4 regions of the Priestia sp. 10L35 genome follow, and region 2 is predicted to be linked to each of the others. Evidence: riboswitches for the same ligand, from Rfam matches in the RefSeq annotation. Region 2 holds a riboswitch; each other region holds the start of a gene.

Region 1 (3,164 bases), on a different contig from region 2:
ACGTCAAACGGCGCTTGTCGCTCTGCTTTATAGCTGTGCAGCTGCTTCAGCTCTTTTTGCACGTCTTGATGATTTCGAAAAGATGAACCATTTAATGCTTGAATTGCCTGTTTGCTTACGCTTATTTCTTCTTCTATTGCTTCTTTTCCTTGCTGCACCGCTTTTGTTAACAGCGTAATTTCCTTTAGCTTTTCATCTGCAAAAGAGAGCGCATTTTTCAATACTGGATCAATCGTCTCTTCATTTTTCACCGTGACAGGAACATGTAGCAGACTTGATGAAGGCTGCAGGATTAGACGATCTTTTGATACAGCTTCTTCAATTTCACTGATTGTTAAAAGCTGTTCGTCCAAATTTTCACGCCAAATGTTTCGTCCGTCAATCACTCCTGCTGCCAGCACTTTATCAGTCGGAAAACCATATTTATTAAGCGCAGTGAGATTTTCGCCTCGGTCATGCACAAAGTCTAAACCGATTCCTTCAACAGGAAGAGACACAACTTCTTTGTAGTGATCAACGCTGTCAAAATACGTTTGCAAAATGACTTTTACATTCGGTGCCGCTTCCTTCAAAGTTTGATAGACTTCTGTGTAAAGCGCCAGGTCTTCTTTTGATAGCGTTGTAGCTAAAACCGGCTCATCTATTTGTACCCACTCTACTCCTTCTGCTTGCAGCTCCGCTAAGATAGTTGCATAAAGCGGAACAAATTGTTCAACTACTTCTTTAAACTCACTTTTTTTATATCCTTTTGACAGCTTCACAAATGTTACTGGACCTAAAATCACGGGCTTACCTTCAATATTCAGCTTCTGTTTTGCTTCTTTGTAAAATTGAAGCGGGCGATTTTCTACAAGTGCCGGCGTACATTCCTCAAGCTCTGGTACAATATAGTGATAATTTGTGTTAAACCATTTTGTCATCGTAGAGGCTACCGCACCTTTTGTTCCTCGCGCAATCTCAAAATACGTTTCAAGCGATACCGCTCCCCCGTCATAATCAAAGCGCTTTGGCACCAAACCAAACATAACAGCTGTATCTAACACATGATCGTATAAGCTAAAATCGCCGACTGGAATCAATTCAATTCCTGCGTCACGCTGTTTTTTTAGATGCGCTAGACGAAGAGCTTCAATTTCTTGAAGAAAGATATCTTTCTCTAGTTTTCCTGCCCAAAACTGCTCAAGCGCTTTTTTCCATTCTCGTTTTTCACCAATTCTTGGATAACCTAAGTTCGAACTTTTTACACTGCTCATTTTTTCCACTCCCTGTATATTTTTTTATCGGTAAACTAAAAAATCTCTCTTTTCGAAATAAAAAGAGAGATGATACGCATACTTAACTAAAGTTGAGATAGCCTGTTTTTCTCAACACGTATTCCTCACTCCTCTCTATATCCCGTAGAGCTTAAGTGCATACAACAGGCAGGTCTCCTGACTTAGGTTCATCGCTTCCTATCCCTTCCCATTTCAAAATGAAACAGTGGTTAATAAGTTGCTCCCCATTACAGTGGCGGGACCGCGCCGGCTTTTCACCGGTCTTCCCTTTTAAGCTGCGTACATTCGTTACACAGCACCTGATGCATTTCTATGAAATTGTTTATTCAAAACACCTTCACATAAAATAAAAAGCCTCTATATCATGAATAGAGAGGCATAGTATCTATGAAATCCTCTCTTATTTTTCAAAGCTGTACGCTTTGCAGGATGTAGCACCTTTTTAACAAAATTGTTAAATGGTTGCCGGGCTTCACAGGGCCAGTCCCTCCGCCTCTCTCAATAAGAGTTTTAATTGTTTATAATGTTTTGAATTTAGAGTTATCTTAACACCTTACATTTACGTTGTCAAAAAAAATTTTAAAAAATCAGTTTTCAGGAGGTGCTGACGCTAATTTTTGCCTTAACAATTTGTAATCATCTTTTCGATGTGTTTCGATCAAGTCTTTTGCTCCTTGATGATACCCTGAAGAATAGATGTACTCTACCGCGGTTTCGATAAGCATTCTCTTTTCTTCCGCACACTCCCGATCCATTAAAGGGAACAGTCTACCTAAAAGGTCATTTAAATCTTCCTTAATAAAACGATTAAGTCCTTCTTGCATCTTTTCGTTTGCCATGATAGCTCCTCCATTTGCTGTGTATCTTCTAAGCCTCTATAAACAGGCAGTTCACTGTAAATTTTAAGATAAAGTTAAGTCATTAAACAGTATATCAAGTGAATGTTTTTCTTCAATTACATATGTAATACAAATATATGACAAATATAGAGAATATATCATTATTCACTATCTATTATAACGTTTGACTGAGCCTTCTGCTACAAGGTTTCGTTAAGAGTTATGTACGGTTTTCCCGCAGGGGTCCTCGCCTTGTCCTTCAATCACCTGCTAGAAAGACCTATACACATGAAACCTACGTTTGCCTTAACAAAAAAACGAACCACTAATCACACATCTTGATCGATGATTCGTTTCACTTCGTCTAAAACCCTTTTGTTCCAGCCTCTTTTTTTGAACCTAACTTTCTACTTTCTTGTTTTTACAAACAATTTCTTCGAGGTCGTCCAAAATCCTTCCAAAGAAGAGGACCTAAAATGTCGTACCTGCTTACAAAAAATTCCGTAAAATTATAATTATTTAAAATTAAAGGCGGCTCAAAATCAAGGGGAGCGCCGGCGCCTCCTGACAATACAAAATCAGTGCCTCTTCCAAGCGTAAACGACCCGTTTCTGTTTTTTCTAATAAACTGCTCGTCATACGCATGCACGTGGCTGACTAACACTTTTTTCACGCGGTGTTCTTGAATTAAATCAAAAAACTCTTGACTTTGAGGAGTCGTTACAGGAAACCCTTCAAGGTTTGTCCACCGACCGATATTTGGCTGCGCATGCATGGCTATAACGGTATTACGAGGAGCATCCTCTAGCTGCTGCTCTAAATAATTAAGCTCTCTATCTGTAAATCCATATATTTTATTTTTGGGACTGATGACATTATTTAATGCGATGCACCGGAAGTTAAAGACAGGAATATCAATAACCCAGTGTACTTTTCCGATAGTGGCTCTGAAGTTTTCGAGATTGCTTTCATCAAGGTACAGTTCATCATGATTCCCTACGCATACAAACATAGGAATGTTTGGGGCGATTTTTTCAACAACCTTAACAAA
Region 2 (3,164 bases):
ATAAGCCGTTATCTGAAGTAATTGGCGGAGTAAGGCCTGCTGTAGAAGCTGGAGTGGTAGTTGGCTTAAATGACATTTCTGTAATGAAAGAACAAATAAAGACTTACATGAAAGATGGCTATAAGCGCTTTAAAGTGAAAATTAAGCCGGGTGCTGACTATGAGCTACTGAAACAAATTCGAGATGAATTTCCAAGCATTCCTCTTATGGCTGATGCCAATTCGGCCTATACGTTAAGCGATAGTGATTCATTGAAGAAACTAGATGAATTGAATTTAATGATGATCGAACAGCCGTTAAGTTCTGATGATATCCTTGATCATCGATTGTTACAAAAGCAAATAAAGACGCCAATTTGCTTAGATGAAAGTATTGTGAGCTATGAAGATGCACGTCATGCAATCGAACAAGAAAGCTGTAAGATTATCAATGTGAAAATCGGGCGAGTTGGCGGAATGTCCGTAGCAAAGCAAATTCATAATTTATGCGCCCAGCATGGTGTAAAACTTTGGGTTGGAGGAATGTTAGAAGCAGGGATTTCACGAGCTCATAACCTTGCCCTTGCCACACTGCCTTCTTTCACGATACCAGGTGATATTTCTGCGTCGTCTCGCTATTGGGAAAAAGATATTATTAAGCCCGAAGTAGAGGTAGAAGCCGGAGTAATAAAGGTGAAGGGAAAACCGGGGATAGGATACGATATTGATAAAAAGTTTATCAAAACAATCACAGCATTTGAAAAAGAATACAAATAATTAACAACCGTTTTTTGATGAAAAACGGTTTTTTTTATTGAGGTTGTCAATGTTTAGTAGAAAAATAGGACAAATTTTTTAAAAAGAGCACATTGTTCCATCAAGCGTGTCAAAACATGTTATGATGGAATAGTTTGATGAAAAAAGTCGAAGAGTTTTATCGTAAAAAACAAAATTATTTTTGAAAATAGGTTGATAGTTTTCTAAGTTGTCCTATATAATGTGTTTATAACATAACACAATATGTTGTTTTGAAATCCATAATAAAATACTATATTTTGTGTTTTCCAGTGAAAAAGGTGTCTGATAAAAAGACTTAAAAGGGAATTTGGTGAAAATCCAAAGCTGTCCCCGCAACTGTGAATGCTGATGAAATAAGGAAATCCACTGTGAGTAAACATCATGGGAAGGCCTTAAAGTAAAAAGAAGCATAAGTCAGGAGACCTGCCTTTTTTATGTCGTTTTATCTTCTTCGGGAGGTGAGAGGGTAGAGCGAGGATTGAGAAAAGACTTAGTGTCTTCTTCTATCTTCGTTCTATTCGCTCACCGAGGTACGGTGAGCGATTTTTTATTTTGAAGTGAAGAGAGGAGCCATATTTATGGTGAATACATTAAAGCCTACAATTCTACATGAATTAACTGCATATATTGAACGTTTAAAAAAAGAATTTACGCAGCTTGATTTTTCTTTTTATGAGGAAAAGGTTATTCAAACTGTTACAGTAAAGGAAAATATGACGGACGAAAAGGTTGCAAACGTCCTAATTTTGGCAGCCTTAGAGCGTATTTCAATGGAAGAACCCGATTGGACGTACGTAGCGGCAGACGTCTACTTAAACGAACTATATCGAAAAGCAGCGGACAACCGAGGTTACGATAAAAAAGAGAAGTACGGTTCGTTTTATCAGCTTATTCAAGAACTAACAAAAATCGGCATTTATAATAAGCAGCTATTAAAAACATATACAGAAGAAGAAATTAATGAAATTGCTTCAGTCATTATTCCTGAACGCGATCGTTTATTTACATACATTGGATTGTTGACATTAGCAGATCGCTACTTAGCGACATCACATGATAAGCGCGTATACGAATTACCGCAAGAACGTTTTCTTATCATTGCTATGACGCTGATGTCTCAAGAAAAGAAAGAAAATCGAACAGCATTAGTAAAAGAAGCGTATTGGGCGCTTTCTAGTCTATATATGACGGTTGCCACACCAACACTTTCAAACGCAGGAAAGAGCTACGGACAGCTATCTAGCTGCTTTATTGATACGATTGATGACAGCTTACGCGGTATTTATGATAGCAATACAGATTTGGCCACGCTTAGTAAAAATGGAGGCGGAATTGGTGTCTACCTTGGTCATATTAGAAGCCGAGGAAGTGATATAAAAGGCTTTAAAGGCGTATCATCAGGAACAATTCCATGGATGAAACAGCTAAATAATACGGCTGTAAGTGTCGATCAGCTAGGTCAACGACAAGGAGCTATTGCCGTATATTTAGACGTATGGCACAAAGACATCTTTTCATTCTTAGACGCGCGTTTGAACAATGGTGACGAACGTCAGCGCACGCATGATTTATTCACTGGCGTATGTTTGCCAGATTTGTTTATGGAAAAAGTAGAGGCACGTGAAGACTGGCACTTATTCGATCCTCACGAAGTTCGTACGCTGATGGGCTACTCGTTAGAAGATTTTTATGATGAAGAAGAAGGCAGCGGTTCGTTCCGCACTCGTTACGCTGAGTGTGTAAATAATGAACAGCTTTCAAGAGAAACAGTACCTGCTATTGAAATCTTCAAGCGCATTATGCTTTCCCAGCTTGAAACCGGAACGCCTTATATGTTTTATCGTGATACGGTTAACCGAGCTAATCAAAACCGCCACGAGGGCATGATCTACTGCAGCAACTTATGTACAGAAATTACGCAAAACCAAAGCACAACGGTCGTAACAGAGGAAATTACGGAAGACGGAAAAATTATTATTACAAAGAATCCGGGCGATTTTGTTGTATGTAATCTTTCTTCTATCAACTTAGCGAGAGCCGTAACTGAAGATGTGCTTGAACGTTTAATTCCAATTCAAGTACGCATGCTTGATAACGTTATTGAGTTAAATGATTTGCCAGTACTTCAAGCAAAACTAACAAACCAAAAGTACCGCGCAGTAGGACTTGGCACATTTGGTTGGAACCATCTGCTTGCCTTAAAGAAAATAGCATGGGAAACAGATGAAGCGGTAGCATATTGCGATGAATTGTACGAGCAAATTGCTTACTTAACCGTACAGGCAAGCATGAACTTAGCTAAAGAAAAAGGTGCATATCCATTATTTAAAGGCTCAGATTTTGAGTCAGGCGCTTATTTTGAAACACGTAAATACACAAGCGAAGCGT
Region 3 (3,164 bases), on a different contig from region 2:
ATATGGGAAAAGATGAGAAAGGAAAGATACGAATGCCTAGATGGATAAAAAGAATGCTAGTTGTATTTATTACAGTATTTACATTTGGGCTTGTCACTCCACCAGAATATTTATACGTTGATGATGCAAAAGCGGACAAGCAACATAAAGCAGGGTATGTAAGAGAAACAACTCCTGTCACAGCTGTTATAGAAGATATTCATTTGCCATATGAAGAACCAAAATATGAAGACGTTTCATCATTTGTTACGTATGCAATGGAATCAGCTGAAAAACAGTCAGTGGAAAAATTCGGAACAAAAATTGGGCCTGTCATTGAAGATGAATTTCGTCAAGCAGTGTTACCTAAAATTGAAGAAGTGCTGACCGACATTGGCACTGAACGTGAACAGTCAATTCAGAATCTCGAGATAAGCGAGCATCCTGCTGCTGGCTACGGTGAAAAGATTTTCCATGTATATGACCGGGAAACCGGTCAGGACTTAATACGGTTTCATGTACGGCGCGAAAATCCTCCAAAAGATGGATACTGGTTTAATTTTCACTATCATGCGGCTGCAGATAATTTTCAAAAGCATTATGATTTAGGGAAAATTTATTGGAACCGAAACATGCCGCCTAAATGGTTTAGCTGATAATAGACACAACATTCTGCGATTTCGAAATGTTAGCTTTTTTAAGCTAGCATTTTTTTACGTCTAAAACCGTTATGGTCTAAATAAGCTGAAACATTAGCACAACGATAAAAAAATCGTTTATAATGAAGTCAGACTTCTTACCATAGAATAGTGAGAAGGAACGAATAGATGCTGGAGGTAACACAATGAAACAATTTACGGAAGAAAAACAATTTCGCGAACAAATTAAGAACGAAACACTAAGCGTTGGGATTTTTACGACAACGTGGTGTCCTGATTGCAAACGTTTGGATATGTTCATTGATGAAATCGTTGATGAAAACACAGATAAAGCATGGTTTAAAATTGACAAGGATGAGTTTGAAGAACTTTCTGCTGAAAACAATGTAATGGGTATTCCTTCTCTTCTTGTATATAAAAACGGTGAAAAAATTGCACACTTGCACAGTGCAAATGCTAAAACGCCTGAAGCGGTCCGTGAATTTTTAGCAACTCTTTAATCCCTTAAGCTGCGAGAGCATTCTCGCAGCTTTTTTTGTGAGAATGGCTATTTCCATTTTTCCATGAGTGGGGTATACTAGGACAAGTGAATAATCGTAAAGCAATAAGGTCTCAATTTAAAGATTGAGTGAAAAGGGAAGTCTGGTGAAAAACCAGCGCGGTCCCGCCACTGTAAGCGCTTTGTGCGTAAGTCAGGAGACCTGCCTTATTGTTAGCTGTGAAACCTTCGAGGAAGGGTGAAGCAGGGTAATGAACATACATATCAAGTATAGTGAACGGATTCTTTTCCTGCTTATCTTGACGTTACCTGCTTTGCTTTCAATTGAAAGTAAAGCTTTTTTATTTTGAAGCTGCCGGCGAGCAGTATACATAGTCAAAGCGGAAAAACGGGATAGCGCTGCTTTTTGCATGATCATTTGCTTTTTCTTTAACGTGGAGGTTTCGTATTCACAATGAACAATATATAGGGGGAGTATTTAGATGAAAAAATGGCTTTCGTATTCCATTATTGCACTGTTAGTCATCGTACTTGCTGCATGCGGTGCAGGCAGCCAAAGCAACAGTGATAAAAAAACGAAGCAAGATACGGCACAAACGTCACAAGCTGCATTTCCAGTGAAGGTAAAAGACGCGCGTGATAAAGAAATTACGTTGAAAAAACAGCCTAAGAAAATTGTTTCCTTAATGCCAAGTAATACGGAGATTGTATATGCCCTTGGCCTTGAAAAAGAATTAGTCGGTGTTACAAGCAACGATGATTATCCTAAAAGCGTAAAGAAAAAAGCGCAGGTAGGAGATATGAACGTTAATGCGGAAAAAGTTATTGCTTTAAATCCTGATTTAGTGCTGGCACACGCTTCAAGTATGGGCGTTTCGGATGAAGTATTTAAACAAATTGAAAGTGCGGGTATTCCGGTATTTGTTGTAAAAGATTCAACAACGTTTGATACGGTTTATGATTCTATTACGCAAATCGGTAAATTAACAGGTAAAACAAAAGAAGCTAATCAAACAATTAAAGACATGAAAGAAAAAGTAGCTTCAATTGAGAAAAAAGCAAAAACGATTTCAAAAGAAGATCGTAAAAAAGTATGGATAGAGGTATCAGGAGCTCCTGAGATTTATACAACAGGAAAAGGTACGTTCATGAACGAAATGCTTACTATGATCGGTGCTGATAACGTAGCAGCTAGTGAAAAAGGTTGGGTTAAGTTTTCTGAAGAGCAAGTTGTTAAGTTAAACCCTGACGTTATTATCGCAACGTATGATGCAGACAAAAATGAGATTATGAAGCGTCCCGCTTGGAGCAGCATGACTGCTGTAAAAGAGGGTAACATCGAGAAGGTTGATCAAAACAAAATCAATCGCTTAGGACCTCGTATTGTAGATGGCTTAGAGGACTTAGCAAAAGCAGTATACCCTGAGGTGTACAATAAATAAGAAGAGGGACCATATTCCAGTTCGAATTGAAAAGGGGATTGGTCCCTTTTCACATCTTAAAATTGAAGAAAGGCCTGAGCTTTTAATCATGAAAACCGAGACTTCTTATAAAACATACAGCTCAGGGGTTTTAGGAACAGGCATTACGGAAACGGACACCTTTTACAATCGATTTGTTCACAAAGACTATTATTCAGATACTCCTTCTTTGGAGTATGAGCAATATTTGATGAAAGAAAATGTGCGCCATGAGCAAATCGTAGGGTTGATGACAGCCGTGTGGTTAAAAGAAAGAGCGGTTTACTGTTATGAAGGCTACGGAGTAAGAGTAGCTTCCGTGATAACGGCTGGAGTAGGAAACGCAGTAGATATTACAGCTGACGAAGCTGTCCCGTTCTATTCCTCTCCTGGTACAATTAATATGTTTTTTTTCGTGGAAGGTACGCTTACGGATGCAGCGTTTTTACAGCTTTTTATTGCGGCCACAGAAGCTAAAACAAAAACGCTGTCACAGCTGGGTGTCATAGATCCGGCTACAAAGACGATTGCTACGGGAACATCTACGGACAGCATTTCAGTTGCAGC
Region 4 (3,164 bases), on a different contig from region 2:
TTATTATCTAGAGAAGCCCTTATTTCTAAGGGCTTTTTCTCATTTTGTCTATAAAAATATTATTCTCTTAGTCACATCTTACTCAAAATTAAATACAGACATCTGTCAAATGAATGATACAATAAGCTTATATGCCATTTTGAGTGGAAAAACCATAAAAGAGTTCGGCGTACTAATTTTAGAACAACAATAAATTTACATAAAGATGTAAAGATTTAAAGGTTAAAAGAGAAGTGTATAAAATCTGTAAAACAAAAGAACAGTTACGCGTTAAACATAGGAGTAAAAGGTTCTTCACGTGTTTTTTCGGATAATAAGAGAAAGTAATTTTGATCATTGAGGAGGAACTTAGAATGTTTGGATTTGATGCAGATGTATCGCCATTAGTGCGAATTAAAGTAATTGGGGTCGGCGGTGGAGGAAATAACACCGTTAACCGTATGATTGAACACGGTGTACAAGGAGTAGAATTTATCGCCGTTAATACGGATGCTCAGGCGCTTAACTTATCTAAAGCAGATGTGAAAATGCAGATTGGTGCGGCCTTAACGCGAGGATTAGGTGCAGGAGCTAATCCAGAAGTGGGAAGAGAAGCAGCCGAAGAAAGCAGAGAACAAATTCAAGAAGTACTGCAAGGCGCAGATATGGTATTCGTAACAGCTGGCATGGGCGGAGGAACCGGTACTGGAGCAGCTCCGGTTATTGCCCAAATTGCCCGTGAACTAAATGCTTTAACAATTGGAGTAGTCACTCGCCCGTTCAAGTTTGAAGGAAATAAACGTACGAAGCAAGCAGTAGGCGGTATTACTGCGATGAATGAATCGGTAGATACTCTTATTGTGATTCCAAACGACCGCTTGCTTGAAATTGTCGATAAAAAGACGCCTATGCTTGAAGCATTCCGTGAAGCAGATAATGTTCTTCGCCAAGGTATTCAAGGTATTTCAGATTTAATCGCTGTTCCGGGGCTGATTAACCTTGACTTTGCTGATGTAAAAACAATCATGTCTAATCAAGGATTTGCGCTTATGGGTATCGGACGAGCTTCTGGATCAGACCGGGCAATTGAAGCAGCGAAAAAAGCGATTTCTAGTCCGCTGCTAGATGCATCGATTGATGGAGCAAGAGGCGTGCTGTTGAACATTACGAGCGGCAGCAGCCTGAGTCTTTACGAAGTACAGGAAGCAGCAGATATTGTCACGTCTGCTTCTGATCAGGACTTAAATATGATTTTTGGGTCCGTGATTAATGAAGATTTAAAGGACGAAATGATGGTAACCGTTATTGCCACTGGATTTGATGATGAAGATGTTTCACCATCAGCTTCTACTTCTAGAGTTTCAAGAGCACGCTACTAAATTAAATAACCAGTTTTTATGGTGGCAATTGTTTTTCAATTGCCTTAAAAGGGAATCCGGTGCAAATCCGGAGCGGTCCCGCCACTGTAACAAGGAGCCTTATGTCAAAAAGCCACTGTCTATTTAGAGACGGGAAGGCGGTATAAGGCAATGACTTGAAGCCAGGAGACCTGCCATAAATCGCAGCACACAATAACCTACGAGGATAGGGAGGTGTTTTGGCAGAATCAAAAATAAGATAAACAAGGGATACGTTTATCTGAATTTGTTTTGAAGACAAGCACTTCTTTTTAGAAGTGCTTTTTTTGTGTATTAAAATAGAAGGTGGAAAGATCAATGATAAATAATAAAAAACTCGTATCTATGATATTTCTTGTGTTACTTTGCCTCACTGCTTGCGCTCCTAATGAAGAGAGCATAAGTATAAAAGAAAGAAAGAAAACGGATAAAAGTGTGACGTTTTTATTTAATTTTACATCTGCAACGCTTGATCCTCATACGGATGATAATTATACAGCAGTTCGTGCGGGAGTAGGGGAGACGCTTGTTAAAATCAGCAATGATTTAAAAATAAAGCCCTGGCTTGCTGAAAAGTGGAAAACGGAAGATAACGGTCTTACGTGGACATTTACGATAAGAAAGAATATTACGTTTCAAAATGGTAAAGCGCTAGATGAAAATGCCGTTAAGTCTTCTCTTCAAAGAACGATAGATCAAAGTTATGCGATGAAAAACGCTTTAAATATTAAAGAAATGAAAGCGAACGGTCATGCGCTGACAATTACATTAAAAGAACCAATGCCTAAATTTCCTTCTGAGTTAGTGCATCCAAACACAGCTATTATAGATGTTGATGTTTCTAATATAGCTAAGAAGCCTATTGGCACAGGTCCATTTCAAGTTTTGACTTTCGATCAAGGAAATCAAGTGAAGTTAGAAAGATATGAACATTATTGGAATGGGAAAGTAAAATTGAAAAATGCGATCTTTGCATTTAACGAAGATGCTAATGCGCGAGTTGCGGCTCTTCAGTCCGGAACAGCCGATATTATTTATCGCCCGCCTTTAGAAAGCTTGAGCACTTTACAAGCGAATTCGTCTTTCAAAGTAAGTGGAGTACCTAGTGTGCGTACTCATTTATTGCTTTATAATCAAACCAATGACGCATTAAAAGACGAAACTGTAAGAAAAGCTATCGATACCTTACTGAACCGGAAAGAAATTGTCAGCAGCATAATGAACAATCAAGCGGCAGCGGCTCGAGGTCCATTTTTACCCCAATTTCCTTTTGCTGATAATACTGCTAGTGAGACAAAAGGAATAGCATATGCTAAAAAATATTTAGAGAAAGCAGGCTATCAACTCAAAAATGGCAAAGTAATCAAAAATGGAAAGCCATTATCCCTCTCTCTTGTCACATACAGCTCATTGCCAGAACTTCCTTTGATTGCTCAGCTTATACAGTCTAATGCGAAAGAGTTAGGAATTAATATTAAGATTCACCTAGTTGAAGACAGCGATGAATATGTAATGGCAAAAGATGATTGGGATTTAGCATTGTACAGCCTTATCACAGCACCTAGAGGGGATGCCAGCTATTATTTAAGCACGAACTATTTGCCGGGCGGTGGTTTAAATGCCAGCCGGATTAATGACGATACGCTAACAAAAATGATAGAACAGTTAAATTCAACAGTAGATGACGCAAAACGAGATCAGCTAGCCAAGCAAGCAACCGCTTTGATTAATGGGGAAATGCTGACGTCATCGATTGTACATCCAAACATTGTTGTTGCTTATAATCAA

What was found. A riboswitch is a leader RNA that binds a small molecule or an ion and turns the genes downstream of it on or off. The one in region 2 is predicted to bind cobalamin.
Region 1: it holds a riboswitch for cobalamin, as region 2 does, so the genes downstream of both, metE (5-methyltetrahydropteroyltriglutamate--homocysteine S-methyltransferase) here and AC1DEF_RS00085 (ribonucleoside-diphosphate reductase subunit alpha) in region 2, are expected to answer to the same signal.
Region 3: it holds a riboswitch for cobalamin, as region 2 does, so the genes downstream of both, AC1DEF_RS10145 (ABC transporter substrate-binding protein) here and AC1DEF_RS00085 (ribonucleoside-diphosphate reductase subunit alpha) in region 2, are expected to answer to the same signal.
Region 4: it holds a riboswitch for cobalamin, as region 2 does, so the genes downstream of both, nikA (nickel ABC transporter substrate-binding protein) here and AC1DEF_RS00085 (ribonucleoside-diphosphate reductase subunit alpha) in region 2, are expected to answer to the same signal.

The regions. Positions count from the first base shown of each region.
Region 1 is NZ_JBFTKA010000003.1:743,442-746,605, forward strand. Features, by position in the region: gene metE (5-methyltetrahydropteroyltriglutamate--homocysteine S-methyltransferase) at 1-1,253, opposite strand, end outside; cobalamin riboswitch at 1,404-1,592, opposite strand; SAM riboswitch class I at 1,672-1,782, opposite strand; gene AC1DEF_RS15205 (hypothetical protein) at 1,862-2,113, opposite strand; gene AC1DEF_RS15210 (metallophosphoesterase family protein) at 2,535-3,164, opposite strand, start outside.
Region 2 is NZ_JBFTKA010000001.1:17,334-20,497, forward strand. Features, by position in the region: gene menC (o-succinylbenzoate synthase) at 1-755, shown strand, start outside; cobalamin riboswitch at 1,036-1,221, shown strand; gene AC1DEF_RS00085 (ribonucleoside-diphosphate reductase subunit alpha) at 1,355-3,164, shown strand, end outside.
Region 3 is NZ_JBFTKA010000002.1:813,791-816,954, reverse strand. Features, by position in the region: gene AC1DEF_RS10155 (YpjP family protein) at 33-635, shown strand; gene AC1DEF_RS10150 (thioredoxin family protein) at 824-1,138, shown strand; cobalamin riboswitch at 1,229-1,361, shown strand; gene AC1DEF_RS10145 (ABC transporter substrate-binding protein) at 1,620-2,579, shown strand; gene AC1DEF_RS10140 (adenosylcobinamide amidohydrolase) at 2,668-3,164, shown strand, end outside.
Region 4 is NZ_JBFTKA010000009.1:102,944-106,107, reverse strand. Features, by position in the region: gene ftsZ (cell division protein FtsZ) at 354-1,358, shown strand; cobalamin riboswitch at 1,361-1,550, shown strand; gene nikA (nickel ABC transporter substrate-binding protein) at 1,695-3,164, shown strand, end outside.